Regions from separate parts of the Flexivirga alba genome, predicted to be linked through region 1. Evidence: predicted binding sites of a transcription regulator. Region 1 holds the regulator's gene; each other region holds the start of a gene.
The links. The regulator LexA, encoded in region 1, represses DNA repair genes until DNA is damaged. The targets are predictions, from matches to a motif close to TCGAACANNTGTTCGA.
Positions count from the first base shown of each region.

Region 2: ACFQDH_RS18810 (HNH endonuclease signature motif containing protein) is a predicted target of LexA. The motif match lies at 1,439-1,454, and genes of this name have one in related genera.
Region 3: ruvC (crossover junction endodeoxyribonuclease RuvC) is a predicted target of LexA. The motif match lies at 1,506-1,521, and genes of this name have one in related genera.

Region 1 covers NZ_JBHSWH010000001.1:2,583,987-2,587,259, forward strand. The annotation lists gene ACFQDH_RS12725 (LysR family transcriptional regulator) at 1-238, opposite strand, end outside; gene ACFQDH_RS12730 (NAD-dependent protein deacetylase) at 362-1,207, shown strand; gene lexA (transcriptional repressor LexA) at 1,223-1,939, opposite strand; gene ACFQDH_RS12740 (hypothetical protein) at 2,223-2,624, shown strand; gene nrdR (transcriptional regulator NrdR) at 2,881-3,273, shown strand, end outside.
Region 2 covers NZ_JBHSWH010000001.1:3,793,151-3,796,423, forward strand. The annotation lists gene ACFQDH_RS18810 (HNH endonuclease signature motif containing protein) at 1-1,323, opposite strand, end outside; gene ACFQDH_RS18815 (GntR family transcriptional regulator) at 1,918-2,595, opposite strand; gene ACFQDH_RS18820 (M20 family metallopeptidase) at 2,657-3,273, opposite strand, start outside.
Region 3 covers NZ_JBHSWH010000001.1:3,274,456-3,277,728, forward strand. The annotation lists gene pdxT (pyridoxal 5'-phosphate synthase glutaminase subunit PdxT) at 1-180, shown strand, start outside; gene ACFQDH_RS16080 (YebC/PmpR family DNA-binding transcriptional regulator) at 289-1,059, shown strand; gene ruvC (crossover junction endodeoxyribonuclease RuvC) at 1,553-2,086, shown strand; partial or broken gene ruvA (Holliday junction branch migration protein RuvA) at 2,083-2,678, shown strand; gene ruvB (Holliday junction branch migration DNA helicase RuvB) at 2,675-3,273, shown strand, end outside.

The DNA.
Region 1 (3,273 bases):
CCGCGGCCTCGAGCGCAGCAAGCACCGGATTGGCGTGGCGGGCGAGGACCTGACCGGCCTCGGTGAGGCGGACGGTGCGGCCGAGACGTTCCACCAGAACGGTTCCGGTGCGGTCCTCCAGGCGCCGAACCATCTGGGAGATGGCCGGCTGCGAGTAGCCCAGCGACGTGGCCGCAGCAGTGAAGCTGCCGTGATCGCTGATCGCCTTGATGACCCTGAGTCCAGCTGCGTCGATCATGGCCCAAGAATAACATTTAGTTATTTGTTCTGGCCAATTCTCCAAGATCGCTAATCAATATGCCGGCGGGTCCAACTGACCGCGCTGACGCCCGAGGTCGCGCGAGTATGAGACCTTGACAGGGTGGTGACTACGGATCCGGCGGCGCTGACCGAGCTGGTGAGTCGTGGGGGAGTCCTCGCCCTCACCGGTGCCGGCCTGTCGACAGAATCCGGGATTCCCGACTATCGAGGCGCCGACGGTCAACGGCGGTTCCAGCCGATGACCGCTCAGGAGCTCCTTGCCGATCCCACTGCGCGGCAACGGTATTGGGCTCGCTCGTATGTCGGCTGGCCGCGCTTCGCGGCTGCTGAGCCGAACCCGGGTCATCTCGCAGTCGCGGCGTTGCAGCAGGCCGGTCTGATCGGGCCGATCATCACTCAGAACGTCGACGGCCTGCACCAGGCGGCCGGCGCTGACGATGTCGCGGAGTTGCACGGCAGCCTCACGCATGTGGTCTGTATGCACTGTGGCGAGCGTTACGAACGCACGATGGTCGACGACTGGCTGCAACTCGCCAACCCTGACTTCGACCGATCCGCCACCGGCCCGCTACGGCCGGATGGCGATGTCGCGATCGCCGAGTCGCTGATCGGCGACTTCCGGCTGGTGCATTGCGTCATCTGCGGCTCGGACCTGCTGAAGCCGGATGTGGTGATGTTCGGGGAGTCGGTGCCCAAGGACCTGGTCGAGCAGTGTTTCGCGCGGGTGCAAGCCGCTCGCGCGATCCTGGTCCTCGGTTCATCGCTCGCGGTGATGTCCGGCTATCGCTTCATCCGCCGCGCGGTGCGGGATGGGATCCCGGTCGCTGTCGTGACCCACGGCTGGACCCGGGCGACCGACGAGGAGGTGTCGATCCGCATCGACGCCCCGCTCGGGTCGACGCTGCTTTCGTTGGCGGAGACCCTCGCCGGGCGCCGCGCGTCCTGATCGCGCAGAGTTGGGTCAGATCCGACGTAGAACTGCCGTGACCTTGCCGAGGATGGTCGCGTCGTCGCCGTCGATCGGGTCGTAGGCGTCGTTGTGCGGGAGCAGCCAGACCTTGCCGCGCGCACGCTTGAACGTCTTGACGGTCGCCTCGTTGTCGAGCATGGCCGCGACGATGTCGCCGTTGGTCGCAGTTGGCTGCTGGCGCACGACAACCCAGTCGCCGTCGCAGATCGCGGCGTCGATCATCGAGTCACCGACCACCTTGAGCAGGAAAAGGTCGCCTTCGCCGACGATCTGCTTGGGCAGCGGGAAGACGTCCTCGACGACCTGCTCGGCCAGAATCGGGCCGCCGGCGGCGATGCGCCCGACAACGGGAATGTATGACGCCTCGGGCCGCTCGTCACCCAGGCCGGTCTCGTCGAGGCTCGACTCCTGCGCGCTCCGCACACTCGAGCCGCCGCGGTAACCGCGGGTGTCGGTCGCGTCCGGATCGATGACCTCCATGGCACGTGGCCGGTTGGGGTCACGGCGCAGGTAGCCCTTGCGCTCGAGCATCGTCAGCTGGTGCGCGACGGAGCTCGGACTGGTCAGTCCGACGGCATCGCCGATCTCACGCAGGCTCGGCGGATATCCGCGCCGGTCAACGGAATTGCGGATCACCTGCAGCACCTTGCGCTGCCTTGTGGTCAGGCTTTCTCCGGCGCGGTCGGGAAGTTCGTGCACCTGTGCCATCGCTGTCATCTCCTCCTCGGCGAACACTTCGCTCAAAGCGGCTGGCGAGCGATCTGTGCGGACCGGATCCGAACGGTTGTCGGTGGTCGGTGCTTGCCTTGGCTTCGTGAAAACAGCGTATGGGTTTCGGACACAGTTTCCAAACATCTGTACGACGCGTGTCTCGATGGCGTCGAACGCTCGTGCTATCCGTCCGACAGGTGTACGATCGTACGCGTGTTCGGATGGAGTTCGTTGTCCGAGCGGTGTGCACCAGTTCGCACCGAAGTTTCAGGAGGAAGAGATGAGTGCAGTTGCGCAGTGGGACGCGCCGGTCGACCTACGTCAGGGTCGTCGGCACTTGCGGGCGGTTCCGACCGGTCCGTCGGCACGTGGTGGCGGCGCCCAAGTGGGTGTTCGAGTCGAGGCCCGCGGCCTGCGGCTGACCGCACGCGGACGCCGGTTGCTGGGCATAGTCGTCGCGGTCGCGTTGTTGATCGGTGGGGGTGCAGCGGCGCATGCCTGGGCATCGACGCCGCCGTCGGTCGGGCACTCCGTGACGGTGCACGATGGTGAGACGTTGTCCGGTGTGGCGCACCGCGCCTACCCGTCCATGTCGGTCTCGGACGCTGTCACGAAGGTGGCGCTGGCAAACGACCTCAACGGCCTGCAGGTGGTCGCGGGACAGCAGCTCAAACTGCCCTGACGGGACCTCGACACGCGGTGTTACGGGCGGCTGACCAGCGGTTTTCCAGGTGACGTCGACGGCTCTTGCGATTGTGGTGGGATCGGCCTAACATCCCTATATCTAGTAGTTACACGGATGAGATTTATCCACATCTAGTCCACAAGCAGAGCCCAGTCATCCCCAGGTCGTCCACCACTTACCCACAACTTCGTCCACAGTCGGCGTCGTTCTGGTGACGGGGCGGGTGCCGGGTCCAGCGGAGAGGAGTCGTCTGATGCATTGCCCGTTCTGCCGTCACGACGACAGTCGCGTTGTCGACAGCCGCACGAGTGAAGACGGCACCTGCATCAAGCGACGCAGGCAGTGCCCCAACTGCGGCAAGCGGTTCTCAACCATGGAGACCGCGAGCCTCACGGTCGTCAAACGATCCGGCGCCAGCGAGCCGTTCAGCCGGCAGAAGGTGCTGCTCGGAGTGCGCAAGGCTTGCCAGGGCCGGCCGGTCAGTGAGGATCACTTGGCGCTGCTCGCCCAAGAGGTCGAGGAGTCGATCCGGGCCCAGGGCGCGGCGGAGATCGATGCGCACGACGTGGGCCTGGCGATCCTGGGGCCGCTGCGCAGCCTCGACGAAGTTGCCTACCTCCGCTTCGCGTCCGTCTACCAGGCCTTC
Region 2 (3,273 bases), 1.2 Mb from region 1:
GCCCTGATGATGACGGCCGCACAACAGCGTCGAGTTGGACAGGGAAGTTTCGCCGCCGGCCCACCACGGTCTGACATGGTGGATCTCGCAGAAACCCGGTGGCCGGTCACAACCGGGGAACGTGCATCCGCCGTCTCGTAGGATGACTGCGACCCGGATTGCTTTGGTGGCCAAACGTTCTCGCCGCCCCACATCCAACGGCTGACTCGGTCCGCCGAGCACGACCGGGATGAGGTCGGCGGTGCACGCGAACCGGCGGGCAGCACCCGCGTCGAGCACGTCACCGGTGCTGGTGGTGGCACCGTGACCGGCCAGCAACTCCTGTAAACCCATCGTCAGCAACACGGTCGCCGCGCTCGCTTGGGTGCCGTCCCCGGCTGCTGCGCGGGCACCGGCCCCGACCAGGTCCATCAACGCATCGGCCCGGCGTTTGCCCGGGGACCGCTCATCCCGCACCGGTTCAGAACTGATGGAAGATTCGGCAGCCTCAACATCGCCGTCGAGGTGGAGACCGAACGCCGCACCCGAGCTGTGGCTCCGACTGGTCCCGGCCGTCTTGTCGCGTTCGTTGGCGCCGTCTGTCTCGTCGGGTCCGTCAGCCTTGCTTGTTTTGTCTTTCGTGTCAGCAGGTTTCGCCGGTCGTGGCGCGGACTTGGCGTTGATCGCTTCCTTCAGGATCGCGGCGTTCGCCGGCGACAACTCCGCCACCAACCGGGTCATCCCGGTCGCAGTGGTGGACCAGGAGAGGGATTCGGTGCCTTCCAACGTCTCGTCGTCCTTGGATAGTTTCTCCGGTGCGAACAGATCAATGATCCGCCGCGTCAACTTCGTCAACTCATCACACCCGAGCGCCGGGTCGATTTGCAGGAACCAGCCCAGCACCTCGTCACGCTCCGCGGTCGGGATCACTGGTCCGACCTTGTCGGCCTGGAGCAGCGCGGTCCGAGCGGATTCCACCGAACACGACCCCTTCAATAATGCCCGCCCGATCACCGTGTTCTTGCGGTGCTGGCACGCATCAGCCACCGACGCCATCACCCGGATCGCCTTGGCTTCCACCGGAACGCCGTCCCTGGTGCGTGACGCCATCCACTGTGCCGTGGTGACCGCATCGGACTTAGTCACCGCACCCCGGTCCACTGCGTCCGCAGTGACAACGGTGGCTACCTGGGCAGCCCGACCATGCAACCGCAACAGCGTCGAGACCAACTCGCCTTCCTGGTCCTCGCCGAGCTGGTGCACCGCACCGGGAACCTCGTCCAACAGCTGCGCGGCAGCCTGCAACGCGGCAAGCACTTCCGGTCCACGACCAGGCTCCGCCACAGGGACACCATCCAGTATCGAATAACCGATGCTCATTGCGTGAATCCCCTTCCCCTGTAAGCGTTTTCGCCTACCTACAGGATACCTGGAACCCGCGTCCATGACTAGTATTTAATCGAACACATTTCGGTAATTCGGCTAACGCGGTGGCCGCCAGTCCGGCGGCGTGAGCACGCCCCGAAAGCACCCGGCGGCCGTGCCGAAACCCGCCTTCGCCGCGCCCTGCGTCGCAGAGCCTCGCGCCGCCAAGCGGGTACAAGCTTCCCGTGGCGCCGTGTCCCGCGGCGGCCATGGACGGGCGTCGTGTCAGCTTGGATGGAGACCCAGTCCGAGTCCCTCATAGGGGTTCTGCTCCGTCGCACTCTTCACAATCAGCAACGCGTGAACACGCCCGTCGGGTGTGCACCAAACCTGCGGTCCGGCAAGCACGGTCACCTCGGCCGCTGCGTCCCGATCAGCAAGGTCATGGAAATACTCGTTCAGCTGGTTCGTAAGTCCTTCAGAATCGTCGGACTCGAAGTGCCGAGCGACCGCGCGATCCGCATAGGTGAAAGTCATGTCCAGATCTTGACGCGGACCGCGCCGGCGCGCAGCTCAGTCGTCGCAGGGGATCAATCGCTCGACGGCATCCGCCATGTGCAGTCGCAGCAACCGGTCAGTCTTGTCCGGGTCTCGATCGATGAATGACTGTGCAATTGCACGGTGTTCGGCGACCCGAGTGTCCGCGCCCTCGTAAGTCGGATCGAGCGCGTGGATGCCCATCCGCGTTTCGGTCAGCAGCGTGCGGTGCATCCGGGACAGTCGGGGGCTGCCGGCGAACCCGACCAGCACGTCGTGGAAGGCGATGTCGGCTTCACCGACGCCGCTTCGATCGTCCACCTCAGCGGTCGCACTCATGGCGTCGGTGATCTTCAGCAGCTCGGCGCCGGCCTCCGCCGGGGTGCCGAGATGGATCTGCTCGGCGGCTGCGCGCTCGACGGCCGACCGCGCGACATACATGTCCCGCACCCGATCCGGCGTCATCTCGATGACGAACAGCCCGCGGTTGCGGATGGACAGCAGCAGCCCCTCCTGGGTGAGCCGTTGCAACCCTTCACGCAACGGGCCGCGGCTGACGCCCAGTTGGCGGGCGAGCTCCGCCTCACCCAGCTGCGCTCCGGGCGGAAGGTCGCCACGCTCCAGCGCACCGCGGACACTGTCCGCGATCATGGCCGCGGTCGATTTCCGCATCACTGGCTCGAGGGAGCGGCGTTCCGTCCCAGCGCTCGTCATACCGTTCGTCTCCTTGCCGTTCCCGATGAGCAGATTATCCGTCTGGTATGGCGCCGTGACGTCACGACGGTGATCCGCGCCTCGTCAGCAGCCGCGCCGCCACGCGTACATAGGTCTGCGCCGCCGTCACCAACTCGGCGATCGAGACCGATTCGTCCGGCCGGTGCGCCTGGTCGTTGACCGAACCGGGGCCGAGCACCACCGTCGGCACGCCGAAATCGCGGCTGACGAAGCCGCCGTCGCACGCAGCGGTCCAACCACCCGGCGGCAGTCCGGGCCCGCCCGAATCGGCGAGGGCGAGGTCGACGGCTTCCGCGAAGCCACCGGCGGCAGGCGTCTCGAAGCCCGGCATACTCATCGGCATCCTGACTTCGGCGCGCAGGTCGTCGTCGGCCAGGCCGAGCTTGTCGATCCGCTCGACGACCGCCGCAAGGACCACGTCGGGATCCTCGCCCGGCAGCAGCCGCCGGTCCGCCTGAACGCGACACGCGGCCGGCACGATCGCCGTGCCCTGCCCGCCGGTGACGATGCCGACGCTCCAGGTGGCGGGCCCGACGAGCGGGTGTGGCTTCTTCGCGAGTTCGTCGTTCCAGGAGCGCAAGGACTCGATCACGCGCGCGGCACCGTAGATCGCGTTGCGTCCGTCGGACGGCCGGCCGGCGTGTGCCGCCCGGCCGT
Region 3 (3,273 bases), 690 kb from region 1:
GCGCCGTGGGTGGAGGCGGTCGGCCCGGAGGTGCGAGTGCTCGGCACGGTCGCGACCGGTCCGGCGGCTGGACGCATCGTCGCGGTCCGGCAGGGCAACCTGCTGGCGACGTCGTTCCACCCCGAGGTCACCGGCGACCACCGGATCCACGAATACTTCCTGCGTATGACGCGAGGCTGAGCGCCGCGTCTCGATACGCCGCTCGTCCCTCGCGGCACTCGACCAGCGGCGCTGGTTATAACATCGTCGGTCGAGGCACCAGCACGTTCGATTCGTAAAGAGGCAGGTATGAGCGGTCACTCCAAGTGGGCGACGACGAAGCACAAGAAGGCAGCGATCGATGCCAAGCGCGGCAAGCTGTTCGCCAAGCTGATCAAGAACATCGAGGTCGCGGCACGCTCCGGCGGTGGTGACCTGGCGGGGAACCCGACGCTGTTCGACGCCGTGCAGAAGGCCAAGAAGTCCAGTGTCCCCAACGACAACATCGACCGCGCGGTCAAGCGCGGGTCCGGTGCCGAGGCCGGTGGCGCCGACTACCTCGCGCTGACCTACGAGGGCTATGCCCCCGGTGGTGTCGCACTGCTCATCGAGTGCCTGACCGACAACAAGAACCGCGCCGTTGCCGAGGTCCGCACCGCGTTGCAGAAGAACGGCGGCTCGATGGGCGAATCCGGCTCCGTCGCCTTCATGTTCAACCGCAAGGGTGTCGTGATCGTCCCCAAGAAGCAGCCGGGCGACGACGTGACCGAGGACTCACTTCTCGAGGTCGTACTCGACTCCGGCGCCGAGGAGGTCAACGACCTGGGGGAGTCCTTCGAGATCGTGTCCGAGGCGCATGACCTGGTTGCCGTGCGCGAGTCGCTGCAGGCAGCGGGCATCGACTACGACTCCGCCGACTCCTCCTTCCTGCCGACCGTCGAGGTGCCCCTTGACAAGGAGGGTGCCAAGAAGATGTTCCGCATCATCGACATCCTCGAGGACAGCGACGACGTGCAGAACGTCTACGCCAACGGTGACGTCCCCGACGAGGTGCTCGCGGAGCTCGAAGAAGAGGACTGAGTCGGCCTGGTTCGTGGCCCACTTGCGGATGATCCCGACGCCGCACATGATCGAACCTCATCGCAGATCCGGGTGCCGGCCCGGTTGCCCTGAGCTGGCGGTTCCCGCCTCTGGTGTCAGTCCCCGGAAACAGTGAAGGGGTCGATGACCTGGAGGCCGGATGCTTCGAAGGGTGCGACGTCGCGAGTCGCGACGATGAACGTGCGGGCGCGCGCGATCCCAGCGATCAGTGCAGCAACGTTGCCGATCGCACGTCCTCGGGCACGCGAGTCGGCCCGCAATGCGGCGTACTCGATCGACGCGTCCTCATCGAAGTCGAGGATCCGATCCTGGAACAGGGGTCGGATGCGTTCCTCGAACGCAGCGGTGTCGGCGTACTTAGGTCCGCCGACGCGCCGCCCGCACCTTCACGGGTATGGCGACCGTCCCGCCTAAGCTGGCGGTAACCGAACATATGTCGGACCCCGTATGCCGAAGAAGGAGCTGCCCCGCTGTGCGAGTGCTCGGAGTCGACCCCGGCCTGACCCGCTGCGGCCTCGGTGTGGTCGAAGGAGGCATCGGCCAGCCGGTGCGGATGATCGCGGTGGGCGTGGTGCGTACCCCGGTCACCGACGACCCGGCCGAGCGACTGCTCAGTTTGCAGACCGAGATCGACGAATGGATGGAGCGGCACGAGCCCGACTCGGTGGCCGTCGAGCGGGTCTTCGCCAAGGCGAACATCAAGGGCATCATGGGCACGGCGCAGGCCTCCGCCATACCGATGCTGGCCGCTGCGCGGCGTGGCCTGCCGCTCGCGTTGCACACGCCGAGTGAGGTGAAGGCCGCTGTCACCGGCAACGGTCGCGCCGACAAGGCGCAGGTGACCGCCATGGTCACACGCATCCTGCGGCTGGAGGTCGCGCCCAAGCCGGCGGACGCCGCGGACGCTCTCGCCATCGCCATCTGTCACGTATGGCGCGGCGGCGCCCAGGACCGCATCGCGGCCGCTGTCGCCAAGCAACGTGCCGCGACCGGAGCACGCGGATGATCGCCACGCTGCGCGGCACGGTCCTGCACGTCGGGCTCGACCAGGTCGTCGTCGAGGTCGGCGGCGTCGGGCTGCTGACCCACACGACCCCCGGCACTGCCGCGTCGCTGCGGACCGGGGAGAGGCGTCCCTCTCTACGACGCTCGTGGTCCGTGAGGATGCCCTGACGCTCTACGGCTTCGGCAGCGGCGACGAGCGGGATCTCTTCGAGTTGGTGCAGACCGTCAGCGGCGTCGGCCCGCGAATCGCGTTGGCAATGCTGGCTGTTGCGACCCCTGATCAGATCCGTGGCGCCATCGCCAGAGGTGATGTCGCAGCGCTGGTCAAGACTCCGGGCATCGGTAAGAAGGGCGCCGAGCGCATCGTGCTGGAGCTCAAGGACAAGGTCGGGCCGATCGCAGCCGAAGGCGCGCCTGACGTGCCGACAACGCCGAGCGGCGGTGGCCACGACCAGGTCAGCGAAGCGCTCGTCGGGTTGGGCTGGTCCGCGAAGCAGGCCGATGACGCCGTCGCGAAGGTCGTCACCGCAGCGCCCGAGGTCACCGAGATCTCCGCACTGTTGCGGGCTGCGCTGCGTGAGCTGGGACGATGAGCCGCGTGGAGGACGAGACAGAGCTGAACCCCGACGGGTCGTATGACGCGACGGCGCGTGTCGTGGACCCGGTCGGCGACGAGGAGGAGCGCCGGTTCGAGGTCGCGCTGCGTCCCAAGCGGCTCGCCGATTTCCCCGGGCAGCCGCGCGTGCGCGACCAGCTCGGACTGCTGCTGGAAGCGGCACGACGACGCCAGCGACCGCCGGACCACGTGCTGCTGTCCGGTCCTCCCGGGCTGGGCAAAACCTCCTTGGCGATGATCATCGCCGCGGAGCTGGAGCAGCCGATCCGGATCACCAGCGGTCCCGCCATACAGCACGCCGGTGATCTTGCCGCCATCCTGTCGTCGCTCGCCGAGGGTGAGGTGCTCTTCGTCGACGAAATCCACCGGATGGCGCGCCCGGCCGAGGAGATGCTCTATCTCGCGATGGAGGACTTCCGGGTCGATGTCGTGGTCGGCAAGGGACCGGGCGCCACCGCCATACCCCTGGAGTTGCCGCCGTTCACCGTCGTCGGCGCCACGACGCGCTCCGGGTTGCTGCCCGCACCGCTACGCGACCGGTTCGGTTTCACCGGACACCTCGATTTCTACAG